Regions from separate parts of the Desulfosarcina ovata subsp. ovata genome, predicted to be linked through region 3. Evidence: riboswitches for the same ligand, from Rfam matches in the RefSeq annotation. Region 3 holds a riboswitch; each other region holds the start of a gene.
What was found. Region 3 has a riboswitch for cobalamin ahead of GN112_RS19360 (TonB-dependent receptor). Riboswitches for the same ligand answer to the same signal wherever they lie in the genome.
Positions count from the first base shown of each region.

Region 1: another riboswitch for cobalamin. It lies ahead of GN112_RS28090 (TonB-dependent receptor); the one in region 3 lies ahead of GN112_RS19360 (TonB-dependent receptor).
Region 2: another riboswitch for cobalamin. It lies ahead of GN112_RS28220 (helix-turn-helix domain-containing protein); the one in region 3 lies ahead of GN112_RS19360 (TonB-dependent receptor).

Region 1 is NZ_AP021879.1:6,408,332-6,413,772, reverse strand. It holds gene cobO (cob(I)yrinic acid a,c-diamide adenosyltransferase) at 15-536, opposite strand; gene GN112_RS28095 (hypothetical protein) at 723-1,076, opposite strand; gene GN112_RS28090 (TonB-dependent receptor) at 1,223-3,397, opposite strand; cobalamin riboswitch at 3,572-3,756, opposite strand; gene GN112_RS28085 (hypothetical protein) at 3,799-3,969, opposite strand; gene GN112_RS28080 (MotA/TolQ/ExbB proton channel family protein) at 3,966-4,583, opposite strand; gene GN112_RS28075 (cobaltochelatase subunit CobN) at 4,596-5,297, opposite strand; gene GN112_RS28070 (cobaltochelatase subunit CobN) at 5,368-5,441, opposite strand, start outside.
Region 2 is NZ_AP021879.1:6,439,925-6,445,365, reverse strand. It holds gene GN112_RS28225 (ATP-binding protein) at 1-1,120, opposite strand, end outside; gene GN112_RS34945 (hypothetical protein) at 1,236-1,358, shown strand; cobalamin riboswitch at 1,497-1,713, shown strand; gene GN112_RS28220 (helix-turn-helix domain-containing protein) at 1,827-2,855, shown strand; gene GN112_RS28215 (TonB-dependent receptor) at 3,181-5,241, shown strand; gene GN112_RS28210 (MFS transporter) at 5,242-5,441, shown strand, end outside.
Region 3 is NZ_AP021879.1:4,376,778-4,382,218, reverse strand. It holds gene GN112_RS19365 (IS4 family transposase) at 1-511, opposite strand, end outside; gene GN112_RS19360 (TonB-dependent receptor) at 605-2,581, opposite strand; cobalamin riboswitch at 2,704-2,910, opposite strand; gene GN112_RS33650 (hypothetical protein) at 3,083-3,436, shown strand; gene GN112_RS19350 (efflux transporter outer membrane subunit) at 3,438-4,907, shown strand; gene GN112_RS19345 (efflux RND transporter periplasmic adaptor subunit) at 4,966-5,441, shown strand, end outside.

The DNA of each region.
Region 1 (5,441 bases), 2.0 Mb from region 3:
CTCCCTTCGCCTCCTTAGAATTCAATGCCTTTTTGCGCTTTTATGCCAGCTTGCAACGGATGCTTGACCGGCTGCATCTCGGTCACCAGGTCGGCGATCTCGATGAGTTCCGGCGGTGCCGCCCGGCCGGTCACGACCACGTGCAACCCCTCAGGCCGGTTCGTCAATGTTTCCAGAACCGACGGCAAATCAATCATGCCATACATCAGCAGATAGGTAAACTCGTCAAGCACCACCATTTGATACTGGCCGCCGGTCATGGCCGCCTGGGCGAATTTCCAGGCATCACGGGCCGCAGCCCGGTCTTTTTCCAGATCGTCCGACTTCCAGGTGAACCCCTTGCCCATGACATGGAAATCGATGGTATCCGCGAATTTCTTCACGGCCTCCAACTCGCCGTATTTCCAACTCCCCTTGATGAACTGGATAAAACAGACCTTGAGTCCATGCCCGGCGGCCCGCATGGATAGTCCCAAGGCTGCCGTGGTTTTTCCCTTGCCATCGCCTGTATTGACGATGAGTAGTCCTTTTTTCATATTATTCCTTCTTTATTTTCGTTTAGCTTAATCACTTAACACTTATTAAGTATTTCCTGGGTCGGGCCTGATTTTAATTTCGCCCATTGTTAGCCATTAAATAAAATAGAAATATGTATTTATAAAAAAATCAAAATGTTGACTACGGACCATCAAAATTTGTAGGTCCTCTGGGCGAAGTTAGAATCAAGCCCAACACCCAACAATAGGTTCCACCTGCTCAGCGGCATATCGGACCAAAGCTGCCGATGTACTTGGTTCCATGCCGTTCAACTTATTGTAGATTGAGGTAACTGAAACGGCAATATCCTCTTTTGAAGCCTGGAAGGCTGCGTGAATTGATCGCTGGCTTCCCTGAACGACCTGGCTCATCAGGTAAAAAAGCGTCGAAAACAAAAGGTCCCTTGTGTATTGTTCTTTAGCGGTGTTCTCGAACCATTCGTCAAATTGCTTAGGATTCAGTACCTTCTTCATCAAACCACGAGCCATGACAGAAATCGGAGAATTCTTGATGAACGCCGTAAAAACAGGACTCAACATGATGTCACCTCCCCAAATAATACAGTTTTTCTTTTTTACTGTATATTTTGGAGATGGGTTTGTTCAGCATTTATTTAATAAGTTCATCCAGTTATGAATGGTCTTTTAGTGCTACCTTGAAAGGGCTGATCTGATGGAACCAATGGCTAAAAGTTGAACCTTAGGCCTGCTCCTATAGTACGGTCCGTTGCAGGATATCCCTTTGTATCCTGATATTCTTCATTAAATAGGTTTTTAACGTATATTTTAAAGATACACTTTTTAATGTTTCGCCATTGATTAAACAGGACCTGTTCTACTGCAAAATCCACCACATGGTAGGAATCCAATGCAATTTGATGGAATTCATATTCTCCCGCATCGACCTCTTCGGCAACTTCTATCACCTGATCATCCTGGTATTTATAATCGAAAATCAAAGTTGTGGCATCCAGCAACTTCCAGCTTAACCCAGCATTGACACGGTTTTTGGCTCGATCATCCAGCATGGTCTCTCCTGCAGGTTCACCCCCTTTATTTTCAAATTCCTGCCAAGCCCAGCCTATCCTAAAATCGATACGGTCGGTAAGGCTGCCGGCAAACTGAAGTTCAATGCCCTGGCGGATTACTTCCTCAAGATTGATCAAATATTCATACTTGTCATCCGTAAATTTACTGTTGCTGGCAATATAGTCCTTAATCTGAGCGTAAGAATAATTCAACTGCATCTGGATATCTCCTGCAAGGCGCCGGGAAAAAACAAGATCATAACCGATGCCGTGCTCAGGATCGAGCCAGCCGATATTGGGTATTCCAGACGCCTGTGTTTCCCACAGCGGGCCAGGGTCCCGCCAGATACGGCTGATACCAACTGAAACGGAAGTGTCACGGAGGCTCTCCGCCAGGTTATCGAGCTTATACGTAAGAAAGGATTTGGGAACCAATTGGTTATATTCCCTTTCAACCCACAATCCCTCCCCGTCAATATAATACTTGCCTGTCTTTGGAACATAATTACTTGAGCAATGGGTATTGTCCTCATAACGCAAACCTGCTGTGAGTGACAGCTGCGGAAGGATCTCCCATTTATCCTGAACAAAGGCAAACAGACTTTCATGTCTTTTTTTATAGGAATCCCAGGAACTCAATCTGAAAGATGTTGCGGCATTGTAAGAATCTTCTTTGTTGTAAAGCTGTTCGATTCCCGCGCCAATTGTGGCGGTGTGCCCGGAAATCGGCTGGAATTCATTGCTGACCTGGCTCCCTAAAAGTCTCCAATAGACCTGATGCCACGCATCTCTGAGACCTTCGGAATGATCTTTACTGTTGACCCAGACTATACTGGGGTTTTCGTAATCACCATCTTCAAAATACGCATCAGCCATCCATGTCCCCAACGAAGTCGGCAGATTGAAATCCAATCGAAAACGGGTTGATGTTGTTTCTTTTTTCGGCGATTGCCAGGAATAATAACTCGCGGTGTCCGTGGAGACTTCTGGATACCCCCCGTCATAATTGCTTTCCTGGTCATTGGGGTCGTTGATTACCGCGGTTTCGCGCTCAACATCTGCGTGTGATACGGTAAGGGCGATATATCCGCTGTTTAGCAAAAGGTAGCCCAGCCGGCTGATAAAGTTATCAATATCAGTCTTATTGTTGCGCAGATATCCATCAGTATGATATTTTTGATATCCTACATCGTAGGTAAAATTATGAACACCGCCGCTGAAGCTCAGGTTGTGTTGCTGCGTATTATACCTCCCGTAAGTTGTCGATAGGGTTGCATCCGGTTTTAGGGTTTCATATTGCTTTGGCGCCCGGACTTTAAAATTCACCACACCGCCGACAGCCTGACCTGGATAAAACGCGGAATGAGGACCGGGCAAAACGTCAATGGAATCGATCAAAAACGGTGGAAGAAGAGCATAATCAGTCATTCCAACTCCGTATCCTCCCATATTGCGAATGGCTGAGCCGTTGAGAGCAGTTACAAAGCGTCGGCTGGAAAAGCCTCGCATGTACAATGTATCTTCCCCTGGAACCAGATCGCTTTGACCCTGGTAATCCATGATCACAAAATCCTTTAAATAATCTCCCACGTTTTGCGAAGTGGTCGGACTATAGTAATTCTCCAAATCAATGGTTACTTTTCGTGGTTCTATCTTAACAGACGATGAGTCTTTTTTACCTATAACAGTAATCTCTTCTATTTGCTCTATCGATTCTTCACCATCATTCGCGTCTGCCGGTTCTGTGGCTAATGCAGAATTTAAAACAAGGAATGCTAATACAGCCACACTAAAAAACATCTGCCGGGCAAAATAAACAATCTGTCTTCTCATTCACTGTCTCCTATAACATTAAGATATCGGCCTTGTTCATTTCTCAGTTTTTCTAGATCGGCACTACCTTTAGTCATGAAAAAACAAAAGCCTTGAATCGTTAAAAAACGACCCAAGGCTATCCCCTCTTTATATCCTCAGATTCAAACAGATGCCGACATTGCCGTGCACAGCATCTCTATAGTTGTTCAGGTAGGTCTTCTGACTCTTGGATCACTCTACTAGCTGCGCCTTCCCATCCATAACATCGACAGTGGCATATTGCAGTCTTCGTCCCCAATCACAGCGGCGGGCCCGTTCCGGATTTTAACCGGATTTCCTTTTATGCAAAGTACTGCACCTGATCATTGCTACTTACTAATTAATAAAATCTCAAAAGTCAATCACCTAAAAAGAGATGTTCATAGCAATCCATACCAACCGGGCCTTGGCGTATTCTTGCAATCCAGGTTGGCCGACGGAAAGATCGGCCACCAAAGGGCAACATCAAAGAGATTGGCCACCCCGTTCATGGGGTCCAGGTCGGCACTGCGCCGGAGACGGTCCAGCCGGGAAGCGGTGATAAATCTCATGGATTGATTCCTTTTGCCATGGCTTCGGTGATCAGGTTGATCTGCCGCAGATCATCCATGACCCATTGTTCCCGGGTGGTTGAAAAATAATGGGCGGTGATGCCCAAAGCCAAGCCCACCACCGTGGTTGTAAAAGCCAGGATCAGATTGGAGGAGAGCTGGGCCATGTTGCCCTGGGTCAGGCCCGCAAGCCCGGTGCCCATGGGGATCAGTGTTCCCATCAGGCCCAGACTTGGCCCCACCCGGACGATGAGCCGCATCCGGTCCACCTCCTTGAACATGACCAGCTGGGTTTCCTGGTTGAAGGATTCCAGCTTTTCCATCAAAAACAGATCACCGGTTTGGGAAAGTGCCGACACCTTGTCTGCATAGTCTATCACACAAAAAGGCAATTTCCCGGTCAGTTCTTTGGGCAAATGTTTTTCTTTGTGGATAAAGCTCATGGCCTGTTCCACATTGCCGGTCAGCCGCCGGCGTTTCACCCACTCAGCAAAAAAACCGCCCGTATAAATGAGCAGCCACAGGCAAAGTAAAATCAGTGCCAGCACCACCGGATAGAGCAGTGCCGTTGAAATGGTATATAAAACAGTTTGAAAGGCGGGAAACAGGTTCAAGAATGTTCTCCTTTAGCCTTTGCGGTCTGCTTCCAGCATGCGTGCGGCCAGGGATTCCCGGGCCCAGGGATTGTTTTTGTCAAAGAATTCCTTGAGCTGCATGCCGTATTTGTCCTGGATATAGACCTCATAGATCTGCTGCCACTCGGTGCCGTCCACGGCAAAGGGGGTCACCACCTTCCAGCCCCAGAGATGTTCGGTAAACCGGTTCATCTCCCGGGCACCGGCATAGTTCTCCTTTTTCATGCCCTCGATCCACTTGGGATTGAGATATCGGGACCGAAGCTCCTTGCCGATGGCGGTCTCAATGTCCTCCACAAAGGCATTGTCCGGATCTGCCTGATTGGAAAGCACCACGTCCGGATAGCTGCCCTTGACCCGTTTTACCGCCAAAGCCAGGCCGCCGAGTTCGGAAAAGACCCCGTCCGTATCCAGGCTTTTAAAAATATTGGAGGAGCGGCTGTGCATGGTGATGTCCACCCCTTCCAGATTCTTCTTGTATGCGGATTTCAAGGGTTTCCCCCAGATGCCTTGGCCATAGCCAAAGGAGACGAAATTAATAAAGACATCGGCGATTTCATCATCATTTTCCCAGGTGCCCGAGGCCGGCACCAGGTCTTCAATGGTGTTGCCGTAAGAGCCGGGCTCGTTGGAAAAAACCCGTAGTTTTTTTAGCCGTTCCGCATCTTCTTCGGAATAGCCCTTTTCTACCAGATAACTTCCAGCAGGTAATGCTCCACTTTTTCCACGGCCTCCTCATCAAAGGTGGCGAGTTTGAGATCTTTCAGCAGCCCCAGTTTTTCCACCATCTCCTGGATGCGCACCCGTTTTTAGCAGCCAGCTGCGGATTATTTTCCA
Region 2 (5,441 bases), 2.1 Mb from region 3:
CGACTGAGAATTCATCATCACCGCCGTAAATTATGTATTTCCGGGTAGCGCCGACATCATCGCAGATTGCGCTGTAATGCCGGCCCAATTTGGGAGCTGTACCATATTTGATTTCCACGGCCCAGATTTCCGATGACGGCATCCTGATGACCAGGTCAATCTCCGCTCCTGCGGCGGTGCGGTAAAAATAGGTTTCGGCACGACGGGGCAATACCGAATGGATATTTTCCACCACAAAACCTTCCCAGCTTTTGCCAAGCACCGGATTGGAAAGCAGGGCATCATACTGGTCGATTCCAAGCAGCCGGTGTAAAATGCCGCTGTCCCGGATGTAGTAGCGTGGAGATTTTATCAGCCGCTTTTTGACATTGGCATGCCATGGCTCCAAACGTCTGACCAGTAACAAATCCGAGAGGATGTCGATATAGTTGCTCACGGTTTTGCCATCAATTTCAAGGTTTGCACCCAGCTTTGAATAGTTAACCGGTTCGCCCTGCAGATGGGCCAGCATAGTCCACAGGCGGCGCATCCTGATCGCTGGTACACGATAACCCAATTGTGGAAGATCCCGCTCAAGATAGGTGCGAATCAAATCCTCAAGCCAATCCATGGCAATATTGTCGTCAGCGGCCAGGTAGCTTTCGGGAAAGCCGCCTCTTACCCAGAGCTTGTGTATTGTTTGGCTTTGGTGGCCGGTCTCGATGACGTTCAGGCCGCCCATGTAGATGTAACTGATTCGACCGGCAAGGCTTTCGGACGTTTGCCGCATCAAATCCATGGAGGCTGAGCCAAGGAAAAGAAATTGCCCGGATTTACGTCCCTGCTCCCTATTTTTATCAATAAGGCCCCGCAACACCGGAAATAGGTCCGGTGCACGTTGTATTTCATCCAGTATGACTAGTTTATCACTGTGGCCGCGTAAAAAAATGGCGGGATCCCTGAGTTTGAGCAGATCTTCCGGTGCTTCCAGGTCGAGGTAGACGGAATCCAGCCCCTTTGCAATAGTTTTGGCAAGTGTGGTCTTACCCACCTGACGAGCGCCAAGCAATGCGACCGCCGGCACCTGCGCGATTTTTTTCTTTATTTCGTTGGTAATCCATCGGGGAATCATACCTTGCATTTTAGGATGCTTGCTACAAAATTACAAGGTATATAATGAGGGTGGATTATAAAATGGCCTTTGCGATGACTTTATTGCTCCTCTCGCATTCAACAGCGGAGAAGTCGCCGAAACGATGAAGCGTGTCGGTTTTTCCTCCGTGGACGTGGAGAGTTCTGTCGTCGGGATACCCATGATGCTCATGGAGCTGGACATCGCCAGAAAAAGGATTGACATCGTACCATATGAGATGTTTTAAATATTTTCAATTTGTTAATTTGCAGGCGTTCGCAAGAACCTAAGAGCCTGTTTGAGAAGTCTGGATCAGGCTCGATAACAAGGCGGAAAGTGGCTCAAAAGCGGAGCATATATATAATATGTGAGCATTTTGAGACACTTCCCAACGCCGTTAGCGGGCCTTAGACGGATTTATCAAACAGGCTCTAAGAGGGAATCCCGTTAAAGTCGGGAGCGGACCTGCCGCTGTAACACATATGCTTTGAATGGTTCAAAGCGGGCATCTCGGCAATTCGTGTCACTGTTCGACATTGTGAATGGGAAGACCGTCGGGATGGATGTGAAGCCAGAAGACCTGCCTGCTGATTGGTTTGGAATCGCTCCCGGGTAGGGAGTAGATGAAAACTCATCGTTGCACCGTCAGGGATTGAATACGGTATCCCCGTTTCCACTGTGGAAGCGGGGATTTTTATTTCGAGGACATGTCATTATGCACCAAATTACCATAAAGGCGATAAACGGCTATGAAATGAACCTGCCCGGCGATACCTGTGCCGATTTCACGAGGCACGGTGAAGCATGCTGGCAAATCCCGGAGATGATCGGCACGGGTATTTTCAAACAAATTGAATTCCGTTCTGGATTTTATCTGTTTATCGCTGACTACCAGGTGAAACAGCACTGTGAATGGGATATCGTCTTCAACCGATCTGGGTTTGGAATCGAATTTTGCGTATCCGGCCAAATGCAAGGCCGGTATACGGGGATGGACCTATCAGTGCTATTACGCGAAGGTCACAGTCCGCTTTGTTATTTCCCTTGCCTGTCCGTCACTGGGGAGGACATCAAGGATACACGCAGATTCTCTTTTTCGATCATCATTGAACCCAAAGTATTTAATACCCTGGTGGGTGGCGATTGCAAACATTTTCCCATGGCATTCAGATCAATTGTGGATGGGACCAGAGAATATAGCTATTACCAGCCCGGCGAAATCACGCCGGAAATCCTCTCCACCCTTGAATCCATTCTTCGCTGCCCGTTAACCGGACCTACCCGCCGGTTGTTTCTTGAGAGCAGGATACTGGACTTGATTGCCCGCCGGTTACAGCAACTTGATGAATGTTCAAATACTTACCCGGATGACGGTGGGATCACCTTGTCGGATGTAGAGAAAATACATCAGGCGGCATCGCTCCTGGCCAAAGATATGAAAAATCCGCCAACGTTATTTAACCTTGCCAGATCCGTGGGGATATCCCACGCCAAAATGAACCGGGGGTTTCATCAAGTGTTCGATACCACTGTTTTTGGGTATCTGAGAAAAATACGACTGCAACAGGCAAAGCAACTGCTGGAAAACCATCAGATGAATGTTACGGAAGCAGCGTTCGGGGTCGGATACAACAGCCTGTCCTCCTTTTCCAGAGCTTTTTTCAAACAATTCGGCAAAAATCCCCATAGGTTCATCCGAAATAGATTTGCAGGTAGATTGACCAATTCAAAACCATCCTCCTGACAAAAATAATACATCCCGGACATCCATACGAGAAATGTACGCGAAGCAGACTTCAATGCTTTCCGGTTTTATTCACCGAGCCCTCCCCTTTGTTCATTTCGAACAAAAAAAAGATCAAATGGGATTCGCACGGAAATCCATTTTAATGTAAGAGCACGACGATATCTCAATCGTTAACCATCGGCCTTGTAAGGCCATGAAAACAAGCCGGTTTGGTGCTTCGCTGCTAATAATATCCCAAGAGACTTAGAATTGAGTTGTGTCCGGTTTCTTTGTTTGGTCTGTGAATCTTGCCGTTATTATTTGTCGATGAACAGGAGAGCGTATGAAAAACCAGTGTGGTTGGGCCGTTACAGGTTTTCTGATGGTTTGCTGTATCGCCATGTCGGCTGGAGCCGAGGAGCAGAAGTATATGACGTTGGGAACCATGACGGTTACGGCTCAGAAGCAGGAGGAAAACGTTCAGGACGTGCCGATGTGCATAACGGTGTTCAGCGATCAAGATATTGATGATAAAAAAATCAAATCAATCAGCGAAATAGCCGATTTTGTCCCCAATTTTATGGTTTTCAATGAAGGTGGACCAGGCATCAATTCACCATCCATGCGCGGTATTCATGCACCCCATCTCTCCTATACGACGTCGGTGGGACTTTTCATCGACGGCATCCCTATCTTATCAACTTTTGGATATGAAGATGCACTGCTATATGTAGAGCGTGTGGAAGTACTCAGGGGACCGCAGGGCACCCTGTATGGGAAAAACACCCAAGCCGGCGTCGTCAATATTATCACATCGCAGCCCAACAACCAACTCACTGGAAAAATCAGCGCTGAATTGGGGCGCCTGCTTTCCGGTGAAACAGGAGATAAACTAAAAAAAGAAATTTCGTTCAATGTGAGTGGCCCGATACAAAAAGATAGCCTTTTTATAGGCCTGGCCGGGCAATTTTATCAAAGAGATGGATATATTGAAAACACCATTACCGGCGATACGGTAGATGACAGAGAACACTGGTTGGGAAAGGCTCATCTTCGATGGACGCCGACGGATCAACTGGATATTTCATTGATTGCTTCGATGCTTGAACACGACGATGGGGGAGCAAATATAACCCTGGGAGAATACGGAGCCGCGACATACGGGATTTCCGTTCCAGGGGATCGCAAAGTTACCTCCAACCTAGAAGGCAATTATAAACCACGTGAAAATTCGCAAGCACTGAAAATCAACTATGATTTTAGTGAGTTGTGGACATTAACATCGATTACCACAAGAAGGTCGTACAATGACGAAGCCGTGGACGATTTTGATTATACCGGCGAGACATTATCACATATCTATAAAGATGACCAATTAAGAACCACGGCACAGGAATTCAGACTGAACTATGCCTCAGAGCAGTTAACATGGCTGCTCGGCCTGTATTATGACAATGACTATAAACATAAAAAAAGGGAGACCATATCTAGTTATTCAAGCATGAACAGTTCTACTGATCGGGAGATCGATGGGGACACCTATGCAGCCTTTGTCCATGTTACTTATGGATTGGCCCCTCACATCAATTTGATTGCCGGCTTGCGATATGAACAGCAGGATCAGGAATTTGAAGATAATCTTAACGATAAACAATTAGATGATTCCTGGGATGCATTCACACCTAAGATAGGTGTGGAATACCATTTTACATCCGATGTTTTGACCTATGCAACCGTGTCAAAAGGATATCGTTCCGGTGGATTCAATGCGCTGGCCGATGAGGCTTCACCCTATTACAGCTATGATGAAGAGGAGTTGTGGTCCTATGAAATCGGAATGAAAAATACCTTGCTGAACAAAAGATTGATTCTGAACGGTGCTCTTTTTTATATGAATATCAGCGACATGCAAGTCACGGATGCTGTCACGCCTGCCACCTCGTACCTGACCAATGCCGCCAAGGCCACGGCTAAGGGAATAGAGGTGGAAGCCACGGTCAGGGTAACCCAGGGCCTGAGCCTCATGGGCAGTTTCGGGTATACCGATCTTGAATTCGAGGACTTCGAGGACGCAAAAGGCGATTACGAGGGCAATCGGAATCCCTATACGCCGGACTACACCTACAACATCGGCGCTCAATACCGGTATCCCGGTGGCTTGTATCTCAGGGCGGACTTGATCGGCTACGGCAAGATGTATTTTGACCGGGCAAATGAGTACTCACGGGATTCCTACCAACTGGTCAATGCCAAAATCGGTTACGAAACGGAACGCTTCGATGTCTACCTCTATGGAAAGAATATTTTTGACGAGGAATACAATTCCTATGGCTATTACAGCGGTTTTTACACGATCTACAGCGATCCGGGAGAGGTCGGCCTGCAAATGACCTGGCGTTTCTAAATGCCTGATGACGGTGGCGGAACTGAGATAAGATTAACGGCTACGCAAATGACGCGTAAGCCGCTGAGAATCTGGCTGTTGTTAGCCAGCCTTTACATGACCCAGTTTTTGGGGTTGAGTTTTTTCTGGATCGCATTGGTGGTCATCATGCGTCGGCAAGGCGCCCCCATGGAACGGTTAGGGGTGATTTACCTTTTAGG
Region 3 (5,441 bases):
CGGAAAAGTTACCTTCCGTACTGATAAATTCGGTTGGAATCATTCGGTTGAGTTCAAAAGATAAATGCATTTTGATCGCATTAGCGGTTTTCTTGTAACAAGCCCATGCCATATTGGAAATGGCCGGAAAAAGCGAACCATCTACAATTAGCATTTTTCCAAGATGACTGATTTCCGGAATTTTATGCAAATCCAATTCTTTTACCAACTGATGGAATATATCTTTAAATATTTCTGGGGGATAACGATTAAACGCTTCATTATACATAGACTTCGATGCGACGACCAATCCTAATGCCTTAGCAGTTGGTGATGTTTTGATCTCAGTGACGATTTGTCCAACGCTTTTAATTCTGGTTATTATTCCAAAAAGCAAATTTGTGGTGAACGATGATAATGAAAGCTTGTAAGTGTCCAAATCATTATGGAGACTATTTTGAGTAACCTCAATCAATGGTAGCACCGGTGATAGAATTGTTTGAAAAACATTTTTGTCGATGTGTTCGCTCATGGAGACCTCCTGGTTAATTAATTGTACCCACCATGATTAAAACACAAAGCGATCTTTTTGTCCAGCGCTATTTTTTATTTTAATAACAAGATGTTACGGCAATATGTATGCCGAACGGTATTGGTAACTTTCATACCCCGGACCGTAATTGTATCCGTTATGGTATTCTTCATCGAAGATATTGGTTGCGTTCAAAAAGAGTTCTATCTTCTTAATGGAATAGGAAAGGTACATGTCGACGGTGTCCGCACTGTCGATCTTGTCATAGGCGTTGTCATTGTCTCCCCCGGCATAGCGTTTGCCCAGGTGGTTGTACTGGCATCGATAGGTTAGGCCGAAATCGAAATTTAGGGCAAACCCCAAGTTTGCCTTGAATTCGGGCACCAGCGGGATTTTTTTTCCGTCATAGGTGCCGGCCGTAAATTCCGCATCGGTATAGCCAAATCCGCCAAACAGGCGTAACAGATCGGTAGCCTGGAAAGCGATATCCAGTTCTCCCCCTTGATGGCGGGTTTCATCGAGATTTTCATTCTGGTTGGAAAAGTCGTTCCAGGTGATTTCATCGTCGACATCGAAACTGAACAGCCTGGCGTTTGCAGACAGCCGTTTGTCCAGGCCAACGAACCGGACCCCGGCTTCGTATCCCATCGACGTTTCATGGTTGAGATCTTCGTTGACCGCACCTGTGGAAAGTATCATGAATTCGTCGGCTTTCGGAAACCTGAAGGCCTGATAGGTCCTGAAGTAAACTTTCGACCCTGGCGCGTAAATATAGGCCAGCCCCAGGTTCCAGGCCCATTCGTTTTCACTCAGGTCCTTGTCCGTGCCAAGGCTGGAGCGCAAGGTGGTATCGAAATCCTCGTAACGGGCGCCCATGTTCAATACCAGATTGTCAACCAAGCTGAATTCATCCTGGACATAGAATCCGACGGACGTCTGTTCATGGTCGTAGGTATTGATTTGGGTTTGGGTAGCGGTATCGCCGTTCCAGGCATCGTAGTCGGTGTCATAGAATTCGATACCGGCTGTCAGGCGGTTGTCCCTTCCAAGGATGGAGTGGTTCAGGACGTATTGGGGATTGGCCCCGAGGGTCGTATAGTCATAATCATAATACCCATAATACCCCCAGGCAGGAAAGTCCCAGGAGACCATGGTATCCTGGCGTTCATAATTTTTGCAGCTCAAATCGACGTTCAGCCGGCCCAGGCGTCCCCAGTCCGAACGAACGGAAAGCACGTAATAGTCCTCCTGACTCTCCCCTTCGTCTTCCAGATTGACGGCCTGACGGCGATCGGCGGCCATCTGGGATTGGGTCATTCCTCCCGGATATTCATAATCCGCCCGGGTGGTATTGGCTTCCAGGCTCAGGTCCAACATATCGGAGGCAGAGTAGAAGAGTTTCGCATAGGCGCTTTTTCGGTCCGCTTCCGAGCGTTCTCGGTATCCGTCGGTTTCATAATAAACGGCGCCAACATGGCCGCCGAACCGTCCCTCGCTAAAGCTCAGGCCGGCGGTCCCTTTGAATGTATCATGGGTTCCCCCGCCGGCTTCACCCCAGCCATGGACGCCGGCTGTGGCCTCCCTGGTGATGATATTGATGACCCCGCCCATGGCATCGCTGCCGTAAAGTACGGAATTCCCACCGTGGAGCACCTCAATTTTTTCCACGTTTTCAATGGGAATGGAAAGAAAATTGATACTGGACTGGTCAATGGGGTTGATCTTTCGGCCGTTGACCACAACGGCCACATGACGGCTGGCGGTTTCCCCGAAGCCGCCCATATCCACTTGTTGGTTGAACCCGTTGCCGTTAAGGTCGGTGACGATGACGCCCCCCAGATTCTGCAGCGCCTCGGGAACGGACTGGGCGCCACTGGCCCGGATATCCTCGGCCGTGAGCACCGTGATCTGGGCCGGGACTTTTTCGTTCTGCTGCTCGGACCGGCTTGCCGTGACAATCATCTCATCCACGACCACCGGCGAACTTTGCTCATCCACCGCTGCCGCCGGACCAGCAGCGGGCAGCATCCACAAGGTTAACAGAAAAAGGAAACCCACGCATTTTTTCATCTTTTTATGCCCTCCTCAATCCTTGGGTCCGGGCATAAAAAACCCGGACCGTAAAAGTCACGATCCGGGGATTTCCCATAACTATCCGGCAGGATCTGTCGTACCACACCCGTCCTCGAGGAATACGACGCATTGTCCAAGAAGGTCTTCTGACTTCCGGGTCTTTCTCTTTCCTGCACCTTCCCGGTATGTTACCAGTGGTCTGTTGCAGGTTTCGTCTCCGGTTACAGCGGCGGGCCCGTTCCCGACTCTCACGGGATTCCCTAACGCAGCCGAATCTTTCCGTTCTGCATTCGCGTTTCGTACGCGCCTGGACAACCAAAATTGAAAAAATATTAATTAACCGAGTCTGTCATTGTCAATACAAATACGTGTTGCCGCTTCGATCGAGGTAATTCAGAGACAACAAACAGGGGCGCGAAAAATTCCACCACGATGAACGCATCGCCAACTTTGACGAACAAGGGCTATGGTGTACCTGGCAAGGTGGGGAGGATTCCCTTGGTGGTCAATGCCTGGAAGAGAAGGGCGTCCAGATTGTCATCCTTGGATATCGGCAAGTACTTGTCCCGTTCAAAACAGCGGCCGCGAGCATCGGTCGATGTTTTTTTAATTTTTTTGCGCAGGATTCCGGCGGAACAGCCGTTAAAGATGGCGAACCCCAAGCAACGGGGCCTTAGGCTGGCGGAAAGAAATAATTCCACCATCCTGCTTGTCTTTGTGCCCGTCTACCGCGTTGCCGCCACCGGCACATATTCCCGATATGCACCGGTGGCGGCGCCTTGTAGACGAACCCAAATCCGGCGCGATCTGGGGGAATTATTTCTTTCCGCCAGCCCAAGCGATGGAGTTTAATATGATGAAATGGATCTGCATCACCCTGAGTGCCTTGACCGTTACGGCGTGTGCCATGTTCGCGCCTCAGGATCGGCCAAACACGCCTATCAGCCTACCGTCGGCATACTCGCTTTATACGGATAGCGACCCGGTGCCCGATCGGTGGTGGGAGGCGTTTGGCAGCGATGAGCTTAACCAACTGGTGGGAACCGCGCTGGCCGGTAATTTCGATGTGCGCACGGCCTGGGCCCGCTTGAAACAGGCCGATGCCGTTGCTCGTCAGGCCGGGGCGGACCGCATGCCGACGCTCGACGCCAATGCCGGTGCCGAAAAAAGCTGGCAGCAAACAAAAACCGATGCGGCCGGGACGTCCCATAGCAACAGCCGCAGCTTCAGCGCCGGACTAACTGCTGCCTACGAGCTTGACCTGTGGGGACGGCTGGCGGCACTGCACCGGTCCGAGCGATTGGAGCTGAAGGCGAGCGCCGAAGACCTGGCGGCGGCAGCCGTAACCGTGTCGGCCGAGGTAACCACCGCCTGGATCGAAATTCTTTCCCTGCACCGCCAGATCGCGATTCTCAAGGATCAAATCGACATCAACCAGCGCATGCTCAAGCTGCAGGAGCTGCGTTTCATCAATGGCCAGGCCGACGCCCTGGACGTTGCCCAACAGCGCGAAGCCCTGGCCGATGCCAAAGCCAATCTGCCGCCGTTGCAACTTACCGAGCAGCAGCAGCAAAATGCCCTGGCCGTTCTTCTGGGGCAGGCCGGTATCGGCGAATTCGCTCTCACCCAGGAAACATTACCGTCCTTGATTCCCCTGCCGGCTACGGGCCTGCCTGCCGATCTTTTGGCCGCCCGGCCCGATGTGCGCGCCGCCGGTTTGCGCCTGAAAGAAGCGGACTGGCAGGTCAGCGCGGCCCGGGCCGATCGCCTGCCGTCCATCACCCTGTCGGCAGACGCGGCTTTTTCCAGCGACGCACTTGATCTTTTGCTCAGCAACTGGGTGTCCACCCTGGCGGCCAGCCTCACCGGCCCGGTGTTCGACGCCGGTTACCGCTCGGCCGAGGTGGATCGCACCCGGGCCGTGGCGGATGAATATCTTACCGCCTATGCCCAGACCGTGGCCGAAGCAATCCAGGAAGTCGAGGACAGCCTGGCTACCGAAACACGCCAGGGCGAGTACATCACCCTTTTGGAGGAGCAGTTGAAGGCCTCGCGATTGACCTTGAAGGACGCCCATCTGCAGTATATGAACGGTCAAGACAACTACCTTGATTACTTGACAGCCTGGACCAGCGTTCAGACATTGGAACGTCAACTGGTGGACGAACAGGCCACGCTGATTAAAAACCGGGTCACCCTGTACCGGGCCCTGGGAGGCGACTGGACCGGCGCGTTGATCGGTGGCCGCTTCCTGGAAAAGAATACCGGCGCAACGAAACCGGCCGCCCGAACCGGTGGCACGACCGTTTCCGAACTTGGATAAGGCTGGCGGAAAGAATTAATTCCACCAGCCTGACCGCGACACCATGGAGTCAATCGATATGTCAGAGAATAAAGCCAACTCATCCTTTCCCGCCAAGGTCGGCAAGGCCCTCGTGCCCCTGGTGCTGATCATTGCCGGCGGGGCCGCCTGGTCCTATTTCAAGACTACCGCGCCGGTGATGCAGCGATCCACGCCCCAGCGTAAAGTTGCCGTGGTCGATGTTCAGACCGCCAGCCTGGGCAATGCCCGTGCCGTTGTTTCCGCCATGGGGACGGTCGTCGCCGCCCGCGAGGTGACCCTCAAGGCCCAGGTTTCAGGCGTTGTCCAATCCGTCGCCGACGCATACGTTCCCGGCGGGAGGATCGCCAAGGGCGCCGAACTGCTCTCCCTGGATCCGGCCGATTACCAGGTGGCCGTGAAAAAGGCCCAAAGCACGTTGGCCGATGCCAAGGCCGCCCTGGCCATCGAACAGGGCAGTCAGAATATCGCCCGGGAGGAGTTGCGCCTTTTGTCCGAGTTATCCGCCGAGACGGT